One region of the Variovorax sp. V116 genome, then DNA from elsewhere that is predicted to be linked to it. Evidence: predicted binding sites of a transcription regulator. Region 1 holds the regulator's gene; the other holds the start of a gene.
The links. Region 1 encodes sigma-54, which starts transcription at its own class of promoters, with help from an activator protein. Its sites were predicted from a motif close to TGGCANGNAANCTGCTTT; they were not measured.
Positions count from the first base shown of each region.

Region 1 (5,363 bases):
GTCGTCGCGCTGGCGCTGTCGTCGGCGGCGCCGCGCTCGGCCTATCTGCGCTACAAGGCCTGGATCGACCGCGCGGCCGGCGGCGTGATGGTGCTGCTGGGCCTCAAGCTGCTGTCGGGCGTGCGCAGCAGCAGCTGAGCCGCGCGGGCTACAGCAGGCTCTCGGGCGTCAGCGGCGCCAGCATCTCGAGCATGGTGCGGCCCCAGAAATCGGAGTCGGGCTCCTCGTTCAGCACGGTGGTCCGGCCGGCCTCCTCCTCGCTGATCCACTCGATGCGCGCATTGCCGCTGTCCTTCGCAAAGCGCAGCCGGTAGGCGCCCTGCTGCTTCAGCACCTCGATGAGCTTGAGCGTCTGCTGCGCCATCTCGGGGCTGCGGATGAACAGGCCGATCTCGGTGTTGTGCGTTTCGGAGCGCGGGTCGAAATTCATCGAGCCGACGAAAAGAACCTGCCGGTCGATCACCGCCGACTTGGCATGCAGCCGCCCCACCGAAGTGCCGAACAGGCCGAGGCGCACGCTGCGCCGCGTGCGCGTGGTGCTCAGTTCGTAGAGCTCGGCGCCGAGCTCGAGCATCTCGGGCCGGTAGCGGCGGTAGGCCGTGTGGACCAGCGGCTCGTCGGTGGCGGCGAAGGAATTGGTGACGATGCTGATCTTCACGTTGCGCCGGCGGATTTCGCGCATCACTTCGAGCCCCGCCTTGCCCGGAATCAGGTAGGGCGAGACGATGGTCACCTCGGAGCGCGCGCGGCGCATCTGCTCGACCACGTTGTAGCGCACGCTGTCGACGTCGAGCAGCGGCACGCCGCCGTACGAGGCGGTCTTGCCGATCACGCGCTCGGGCGAATCGGCATACGCCTCGGCCAGCGTCCAGATCAGGTCGAGCTTGCCGGCATCCAGGTCTTCGGCGATCGGGCTGTAGCCGAGCAGGTCGTTGGGCGCGGGCCGGGGCGGCGGCGGCGTGGTGTCCGGGCCGGTGGCGGTGTCGAAGCGCTTCTGCAGCTCGTCACGTGTCAGTGTGCTGGCCACCACCGACCGGACCGGCCGCACATAGACGCTGTTCCAGTACTGGTCGAACAGCGCGCCCAGGCGCGGAATCAGCGCGCCGGCGACGAAGGTGTCGAGATCGAGAAAATTCTCGCCCGCCGTGCGCCTGAAATACTGGTTGCCGATGTTGCGCCCGCCCGCCACCGCCATCGCGCCATCGGCGATGAAGAGCTTGTTGTGCATGCGCCGGTTGACGCGGCTGAAGTCGAACAGCGAGGCGGTGAAGCGCCTGAGCAGGCTGCCGCGCCCGGCCGGAAAGGGATTGAACAGGCGCAGCTCGACATTCGGCGTGGCGGCCAGGCCGAGCAGCAGCTCGTCCTCGCCCGAAGTGTAGAGATCGTCCATCAGGAGCCGCACGCGCACGCCGCGCCGGGCCGCGTCGCGCAGCGTGCGCAGCAGGTAGCGGCCGGTCTCGTCGTTCTCGATCTGGTAGTACTGCACGTCGAGCGTGCGCTGGGCGCGCCGCGCGAGCTGGATGCGGGTGTCGAAGGCAAAGTCGCCGCCCGGCATCAGGCGGAAGCCGCTCAGGTCGGGGTCGGGCTGCGAGGCCTGCGCGATCTTGCCGAGCGCGGTGTCGGCCGAGGCGGCCATGGCCCGGGTGGCCGGGCGCGGCGCCTCGTCGGGCAGGGTGGCGCAGCCGGCGAACAGCAGCACCGCCGCCATGGCGAAGACCCATTGCCCACAGCGCGACAGCAGGCGACGGGCCATCGGCGGCTTTCTACAGCGCCTTGCGGAGGTTGGCGGGCGCGATGCGCAGGGCCTCGCGGTACTTGGCCACGGTGCGGCGCGCGCACTCGATGCCCTGCTCCTTGAGCATCTCGGAGATCTGGCTGTCGGACAGCGGCTTCTTGATGCTCTCGGAGCTCACGAACTGCTTGATCAGCGCGCGCACCGCGGTGCTCGATGCATTGCCGCCGGTCTCGGTGCCGAGCGCCGAGCCGAAGAAGTACTTGAGCTCGACCGTGCCGAAAGGCGTGGACATGTACTTGGCCGTGGTCACGCGCGAGATGGTCGATTCGTGCAGGCCGAGTTCGTCGGCAATCTCGCGCAGCACCAGTGGTCGCATCGCGAGCTCGCCGTGCACGAAGAAGCTCTTCTGCCGCTCGACGATGGCGTTGCTCACGCGCAGGATGGTGTCGAAGCGCTGCTGGATGTTCTTGATGAACCAGCGTGCCTCCTGCAGCCGCTGCGACAGCGCCTGGCTGCCCTCGCCCTTGTGCGACTTGAGCGCGCCGGCATAGATGTCGTGCACGCGCAGCCGCGGCATCACCTCGGGGTTGAGCATGACGCGGAACTTGGCATTGGTGCCGCGGCCGATCTTGGTGACGATCACGTCGGGAATCACGATGTTGCGCTCGACATCGACAAAACGGCGGCCCGGCTTGGGCTCCAGGCGCGAGATGACCTGCAGCGCCGAGCGCACCAGCTCTTCGTTGGTGCGCGTGAGCGTGGCCAGGCGCTTGAAGTCGCGCCGCGCGAGCAGCTCCATCGGCTGCTTGCAGATCGCGATGGCGGTCTTGCGCACCAGCGCCTGTTCCTCGGTCTCGCTTTCGCTGGCGAGCGCGCGCAGCTGGATGCAAAGGCATTCGCCCAGGTCGCGCGCGCCGACGCCGGCCGGCTCCAGGCTCTGCAGCAGGCCGAGCGCCACCTGGAAGTGGTGCACCAGCTCGTCGAACTGGTCGTTGTCGTCGCCCGCGAGGCCCGAGGCCAGCGCCGGCAGCGAATCCTCCAGGTAGCCGTCGTCGTTGAGCGATTCGATCAGGAAGCGCAGCGCGGCGCTGTCGTTCTCGTTCAGCCGCAGGCTCAGCGCCTGCCGGTGCAGGAAGGACTGCAGCGACTCCTGGCTGCGCGCGAGCTCAGTGGCGTCGGCACGCTCGTCGTCGCCCAGGTTGTTCTGGCGCGCGGGGGCATCGCTGCCCCATTCGCTGTCGTCCGGCGCCATGTCGACGGTGCCGTCGCCTTCCCAGTCGGGCTCGCGCTCGGTGGCGTCGGCGGCAGGAACCTCGGACTCGGCCGTGGAGGCGGTTTCGCTCGAAGTGCTGGTCGTGCTGCTGGCCGGGGCCGAGCTGAATTCGCCCTCGGCGGCTTCACCGGCCTCGTCGCGCGGCACCGGCGTGTCGATGGCGTCGAGCCCGAATTCCTCGCGCGCGGCTTCTTCCGCGGTGCGTTCGAGGAACGGGTTCTCGTCCAGCATCTGCTCCACTTCCTGGCTCAGTTCGAGCGTGGACAGCTGCAGCAGCCGGATCGACTGCTGCAGCTGGGGCGTGAGCGCCAGGTGCTGCGAAACGCGAAGGGACAGCCCTTGCTTCATGGAGACCGACTCCTCCCTTACATCCGGAAGTGCTCGCCGAGGTACACCCTGCGTACTTCGGCGTTGTCGACGATCTCCGAGGGTGTGCCTTGTGCCAGCACATGCCCGTCGCTGATGATGAACGCGTGATCGCAGATGCCCAGCGTCTCACGCACGTTGTGGTCGGTGATGAGCACGCCGATGCCGCGCTCCTTCAGGAAGCTGATGATCCGCTGGATCTCGATCACCGCGATCGGGTCGATGCCGGCAAAGGGCTCGTCCAGCAGGATGAAGCGCGGCTGCGTGGCCAGCGCGCGGGCGATCTCGACCCGGCGCCGTTCGCCGCCCGAGAGCGCGAGCGCGGGCGAATCGCGAAGATGGTCCACCCGCAGGTCGGCCAGCAGGCCGGAGAGGCGCTCCTCGATGCGCTGCTTGGTCAGTGGCGCGGGCTTGCCGCTGGCGTCGGGCTCGCGCTGGAGCTCGAGCACGGCGCGCACGTTTTCCTCGACCGTGAGCTTGCGGAAGATGGAGGCTTCCTGCGGCAGGTAGCTCAGGCCCATGCGCGCGCGCCGGTGGATCGGCATGTGGGCGATGGGCTCGCCGTCGATGGTGATCTCGCCCGCATCGGCCCGCACCAGCCCCACGATCATGTAGAACGAAGTGGTCTTGCCGGCGCCGTTGGGGCCGAGCAGCCCGACGACTTCGCCCTTTTGCACGTCGAGCGAGACATCCCGCACGACCTTGCGGCTGCCGTAGCTCTTCTGCAGGCCGCGCACCACCAGGCGGCTGCCCGGCGTGCCGTCGGCGTTCTGGGTTCCAGCGGCTTCGATCACTTGCGCCTTTCCCCGTCGCCGCCCAGCGTGGTGCTCGAGCGCAGGCCGGCACCGGGTGCCGGCTGGGGCGCGGCCGCCGCCGGCGCGGCCCGTCCGCCGGCGGGCGCCGAGGCCCCGGGCGCCGGCGCGGTGGCGCTCTTGGGCGTGAGGATGGTCCGCACGCGTCCGCCTGGGGGTGCGTTCACGCCCGTGTTGGGCGGCACGGTGGAACCGTTGACCGTGTAGGTGTCGTTGCTCTGGTCGTAGACGATGAGCGCGCCGGTGCTCTCGTCGTTGGGCGTGGCGCCGATCAGCCGGCGCATGACGGCATTGCGGATGAACTTGACGTTGTCGGCGCGGCTGTCGTATTCGATGACCTCGGATTCGCCCTCGATCCACTCGTCGGGCGCATTGCGCTTCTGCTTGTAGTAGGCCCTTTTGCCGGGCGCCGCCGTGACCACGCCGTACTGGTAGCCCTCGGCGTCCTGGCGCACGTCGATGCGCGCGCCGCGGATGATGATCGTGCCCTTGGTGACCAGCACGTTGCCCGTGAACACGCTCGTCTGCTTGAGGTCGTCGTAGCGCATCGCATCGGATTCGATGTTCATCGGCTTGCTGCGGTCGGCGGTCTCGGCCAGCGCGCCCGAGGCCAGGCCGGCCAGCAGCAGCGCGCCGGCGGCCAGGCGGCGGATTCGGCGAACGAAGGGGGTGGTGTGGGGATAGGAGGGCAATGTCATAGAGGCACGAAACTTGCTCTGAACCATTGTATGCGGCGGATCAGCACCAGCCACCAACGCCGATGAAAAAGGCCCGCCGAAGCGGGCCGGTGTCCCCATCGGGAGACACCGCGGAACCGGCTTCGCCGGGCCGCAGGTGCCGCCCCTGCAAGGGGTGGGCGCAGCGGACACGAAGTGCCGCGCAGCCTGGGGGTTAGCCCTTTTTCGCTTCGCCGATCAGGTAGTTGGTGACCTGCAGCGCCTTGGTCATGTTGCCGGCCAGTTCGCCGTCCACGTACCAGCGCCCGTTCACGGCCAGCGCCGGCACGCCGGCCACCTTGTAGGCGTCGGTCAGCTGCGCGGCGCGCTTGGCCTTGCTGGCCACGCCGAAGGAGGTGAAGACTTCCTTGAACTTGGCGCCGTCCAGGCCGTTGGCCCCGGCCCAGGCAATGATGTTGGCGTCGCCGTTCACGTTCTGGCGCTGCTTGTGGATGGCGTCG
Region 1 is NZ_AP028661.1:636,347-641,709, reverse strand. Features, by position in the region: gene ACAM58_RS02975 (LysE family translocator) at 1-138, shown strand, start outside; gene ACAM58_RS02970 (phospholipase D family protein) at 149-1,753, opposite strand; gene ACAM58_RS02965 (RNA polymerase factor sigma-54) at 1,764-3,356, opposite strand; gene lptB (LPS export ABC transporter ATP-binding protein) at 3,374-4,168, opposite strand; gene lptA (lipopolysaccharide transport periplasmic protein LptA) at 4,165-4,884, opposite strand; gene ACAM58_RS02950 (thiol:disulfide interchange protein DsbA/DsbL) at 5,078-5,363, opposite strand, start outside.

Region 2 (5,363 bases), 280 kb from region 1:
CGAGGAGATGTCGAGGCCTTCGCGCTCTTCTTCTTCCGACACACGCAGGCCGATGGTCAGGTCGGCGATCTTGAAGGCGATGAACGCCACCACGCCCGACCACACGATGGTCAGCAGCACGCCCTTGAGCTGGATCCACACTTGGGCGCCGATGCCGTTGGACACCACGCTGGCCGTGACCCAGTCGCCCACGAGGCCGGGGCCGCCCAGGGCCTGGGTGTTGAACACGCCGGTGAGCAGCGCGCCGACGATGCCGCCGACACCGTGCACGCCGAACACGTCGAGCGAGTCGTCCGCGCCGAGCAGCTTCTTGAGGCCGTTGACGCCCCAGAGGCAGGCGAAGCCGGCGATGAAGCCGATGATGATCGCGCCCATCAGGCCGACGTTGCCGGCGGCCGGGGTGATGGCCACCAGGCCTGCCACGGCGCCCGAAGCAGCGCCCAGCATCGAGGCCTTGCCGCGCATCAGCGCTTCACCGATGCACCATGCGAGCACGGCAGCGGCCGTGGCGGTGAAGGTGTTCATGAAGGCGAGCACGGCGCTGGTGCCGGCTTCCAGGGCCGAACCGGCGTTGAAGCCGAACCAGCCGACCCACAGCAGCGAAGCGCCGACCATGGTGAGCGTGAGCGAGTGCGGCGTGAAGGCTTCCTTGCCGTAGCCCACGCGCTTGCCGATCACGAAGGCGCCGACCAGGCCCGCCACGGCGGCGTTGATGTGCACCACGGTGCCGCCCGCGAAGTCGAGCGCGCCCCACTGCCAGATCAGGCCGGCCTTGGCGTTCTGTGCGTCCACCACGTTGGCGGCGGTGTAGGCGTCCGGGCCCATCCAGAACCAGACCATGTGCGCGAGCGGCGCATAGCTGAAGGTGAACCAGATCACCATGAACAGCAGGACGGCCGAGAACTTGGCGCGCTCCGCGAAGGCACCCACGATCAGGCAGCAGGTGATGCCGGCGAAGGTGGCCTGGAAGGCGGCGAACAGCAGCTCGGGGATGTAGACGCCCTTGCTGAAGGTGGCGCCGGGCGCGAACACGCCGGTGGCCGGATCGAAGATCCCCTTCATGAAGAGCCGGTCGAATCCGCCGAAGAAGGCGTTCCCCTCGGTGAACGCGAGGCTGTAGCCATAGATGAGCCACAGCACCACGATCATCGAGAAGGTGACCATCACCTGCATCAGCACCGACAGCATGTTCTTGCTGCGCACCAGGCCGCCGTAGAACAGCGCCAGGCCGGGGACGGTCATCATGATGACGAGCAGCGTGGACAGCATCATCCAGCTGGTGTCACCCTTGTTGAAGGAAGGAGCGGCAGGCGCCGCGGCGGGCGCTGCTTCGGCAGCCGCAGCGGGTGCGGCGGCAGCCGGAGCGGCTGCAGGTGCCGGAGCAGCGGCTGCGGGCGCGGACGCCGCCGGCGCCTCGGGCGTGGCAGCAGGCGCCTGGGCGAAGCTCGCCGTGCCTGCAGCGAGCAGGCTCAGGCCGAGCGCGAGAGAAACAAGCAGTTTTTTCATGGTTGTTGTTTTCCGGGCTGGATCAGAGGGCTTCGCGGCCGGTTTCACCGGTGCGGATGCGAACGACCTGCTCGAGGTTGTAGACAAAAATCTTTCCGTCGCCGATCTTGCCGGTGCGCGCCGCACCCTCCACGGCTTCGATCACGCGGTCGACGAGGTCGTCGGACACCGCCGCCTCGATCTTGACCTTGGGCAGGAAGTCGACCACGTACTCCGCGCCGCGGTACAGCTCGGTGTGGCCCTTCTGGCGGCCGAAGCCCTTGACCTCCGTGACCGTGATGCCCTGCACGCCGATGGCCGAGAGGGCTTCGCGCACCTCGTCGAGCTTGAACGGTTTGATGATGGCTGTGACCAGCTTCATGATGACTTTCTCCTTCTTGGATGGAATGGATGGTGCGGCAGCTTGGGCCGCACCTTGTTCTTGTGCCTGCTTACAGGGTCTTGCTGAGCGTAACGATGAAGCGCGCCTTGTTGGGCGAATAGGTGGTCTGGCCGAAGGTGCCGAAGCCGAGGTCGACGCCCGGGTTGGACACCGCCAGGTACGAGCTCTTCTTGTTGGCGCCCTGGATCGAGCCGGCCAGTGCGAGGCCGCTGCCGAAGTCGTACGACACGCCCACGTTGTAGTCCACGTAGCTCTTGTAGCCCAGGCTGCGGATGTCGCTGGACATGTGGGTGTAGCCCACGGCGGCCTTCAGCGTGAGCTTGGGCACGATCTCCTTGCTGTAGGCCAGGTTCAGGTAGCCGGTGTTGGTGCCCTTCAGGCCCGAGCCGGCCTTGTTGCCCGCGTAGCCGAAGTAGTCCTTCGACACCGTGTGCGAATACTTCAGCGTGAACGAGCCGATGGCCTCGTCGGCCCAGGTGCCGGCGCCGTACAGCTCGGTGGTGTTGCCGGCGGAGTTGCCCGGGTAGATGTAGGTCAGCGCGCCCACGTCCATGTCGAAGGGGCCGGCCTTGAACTTGTAGCCGCCGTAGATGTCGCTCTCGATGCTGTTGCCCTTGAGCCAGTTGACGCTGGAGTTCCAGTTGCCCACGTAGAAGCCGGTCTCGCCGAAGGCGTAGTCGAAGCCGCCCTGGATCGCGGGCTTGAAGCCCTTGGTCTTGGCGTAGTCGTTCTTCCCGATCATGTCCTGGTCCTGGCCGCGGAACTTGTAGTTGCTGGTCAGTGCCACATTCCCCGTGAGCTGTGCGCTCGCAAGCATCGGCAGGGCAGCAAGGGCGGCCACGGCCATTGCCTGGGCGAATTTACGGTGCATCATCGAGACTCCTCGGAGTTGGTTGGATTGTTGGGGGACACCGTCTCATAGCAGGGAGCGTGCCAAAGTGCACGTTTTGCCCTGCGGCACGGCGGCCGCCCCCGCACCTGCAACCCAGGCGAAATAGTTACAAGCGTGTTCAGTTGCGGTACCCCATGGGGCACCGCGGTGCATGAGCCCGGCCAAAAACGGGCGCACCACAATGGTGAGAGGGAGTGGAATGAGCCTGTCTTTGGTGCAAAGCCGCGCTTTGCTTGGGCTGGAAGCGGCCAGTGTCACGGTCGAGGTGCATCTGGCGAACGGCCTGCCGAGCTTCACGCTCGTCGGGCTGGCGGAAACCGAGGTCAAGGAGGCGCGCGAGCGGGTGCGCTCGGCCATCCAGAACGCCGGCCTGGAGTTTCCGAACAACAAGATCGTCGTCAACCTGGCGCCGGCCGACCTGCCCAAGGATTCCGGCCGCTTCGACCTGCCGATCGCGCTCGGCATCCTCGCGGCCAGCGGGCAGATCCAGCCTGCGCTGCTGGCGGGCCATGAATTTGCCGGCGAGCTCTCCCTTTCAGGCGAACTGCGGCCGGTGCGCGGCGCGCTCGCCATGGCGCTGGCCCTGCACACGCGCGGCATCGCGACGCGGCTGGTGCTGCCCGCCGCCAGCGCCCAGGAAGCGGCGCTGGTGCCCGGCAGCGAGGTGTATGGCGCCAGGCACCTGCTGGACGTGGTGCAGCGCTTCATGCCCGAGGGCGCCGCGCTGCCGCAGGGCGAGGAACAGCAGCAGCAGCCCGCCACGGACGGCTGGGCCCGCGTGCACGCCGCAGCCGCGGCGGCCGCGCCGCTCTATGCCGACCTGGCCGACGTCAAGGGCCACGCCGGCGCCAAACGCGCCCTCGAGATCGCCGCCGCCGGCGGCCATAGTCTGCTGATGGTCGGCGAGCCCGGTTCGGGCAAGTCGATGCTGGCGCAGCGCTTTGCCGGCCTGCTGCCGCCCATGAGCGTCGACGAGGCGCTGGAGAGCGCGGCCGTGGCCAGCCTGGCCGGCAGTTTTTCGGCCGCGCGCTGGATGAACCGGCCGACCTCGGCGCCCCACCACACATCGAGCGCCGTGGCGCTGGTGGGCGGCGGCTCGCCCCCGCGGCCCGGCGAGATCTCGCAGGCGCACCATGGCGTGCTCTTCCTGGACGAATTTCCGGAGTTCGCCCGCTCGGCCCTCGAGGCGCTGCGCGAGCCGCTGGAGACGGGCACCATCACCATCGCGCGCGCCGCCCGTCGCGCCGAATTTCCGGCGCGCTTCCAGCTGGTCGCGGCCATGAACCCCTGCCCTTGCGGCTACCTGGGCTCGACGCTGAAGGCCTGCCGCTGCACGCCGGACCAGATCTCGCGCTACCAGGCCAAGCTCAGCGGCCCGCTGCTGGACCGCATCGACCTGCACATCGAGGTGCCCGCGGTGTCGGCGCAGCAGCTCATCGACGCGCCGCCCGGCGAATCCACGGCCAGCATCCGCGCCCGCGTGGTGGCCGCGCGCGAGTTCGCGCTGCAGCGCCAGGGCGGCCCCAACCAGGCGCTGCAGGCCGGCGCCATCGACAAGCATGCCGCGCTCGACGATGCGGCACGCAAGTTCGTCTACAACGCCGCCGCCAAGCTCGGCTGGTCGGCGCGCAGCACGCACCGCGCGCTCAAGGTGGCGCGCACCGTGGCCGACCTGGCGGGCGCCGAATCGGTGGGGGTGGTACATGTGGCGGAGGCGGTGCAGTACCGCAGGGCGCTGCGGAACTGAGCGCGCCCACCAAGGTGCAGAGGAGCGCCTACTTGAACTCGTGGCTCACCACGGGCGCCGATTTGCTGTCCTGCACCGTCACGCGCTGGCGGTAGACATCGAGGTCGCCGTTGCGCACTTCGATGTTGTAGATGCCCGGGCGCAGCGAGAGCGACTTGAGCGGCGGGCTCACGCCGCGCTCGGCGCCGTCCACGAAGACCTGGCCCCAGGGACGGATGTTGAGCACCACGCGTCCCATGCCGGGCGGAGCGGCCGGCGACGCGGCCGGCGGGGTCGGGCCGCCGGCGATCACGGTGGGTACCGGATTCGTGGGCGCCGTGCCCGGTGCCGCGGGCACGGCCTGCGCGAGCCGGTTCAGCTCGGCGATGGCGTTGCGGGCATCGCGCGCATGCGGGCCGCGCCGGTAGCGGCGCAGATAGGCCTCGTAGCCTTCGCGCGTGTTCTCGGCCTGGGCCAGGTTCCAGTCCTCGGCTTCGGCGGTGGCCATGGCGGCCTCCGGCGGCGGCACGGGCGTTGGCGTTGCGCCCGGGGGCGTGGCTGCGGGGTCCGGTGTGGCCGGTGCAGCTGCCGGCGCCGCGCCCACTGGCACATTGGTCAGCGGCGTCAACGGGCCGGCCGGTGCGCTGGCCGCTGCCGCGGGAGGCGGCGTGCCGGGCGCTGCCGCCACGTTCTCGCCCGCGGGCGCCGATGACGATGATGAGCCGCCGGCGGCGCCTTCGCCCGGCGGCATGGCGGCAGGCGGCGGCGAGGTGGCGGACATCGGCCCCGACGGCGGGGGCACCGGCACCATGGCGGTCGATGTTTCCTGCCGGCCTGAAGTCAAGTGAAGACCGATC
Region 2 is NZ_AP028661.1:359,676-365,038, reverse strand. Features, by position in the region: gene ACAM58_RS01730 (ammonium transporter) at 1-1,506, opposite strand, end outside; gene glnK (P-II family nitrogen regulator) at 1,529-1,867, opposite strand; gene ACAM58_RS01720 (TorF family putative porin) at 1,938-2,762, opposite strand; gene ACAM58_RS01715 (YifB family Mg chelatase-like AAA ATPase) at 2,980-4,527, shown strand; gene ACAM58_RS01710 (serine/threonine-protein kinase) at 4,556-5,363, opposite strand, start outside.
Region 2: ACAM58_RS01720 (TorF family putative porin) is a predicted target of sigma-54. The motif match lies at 2,807-2,824, and genes of this name have one in related genera.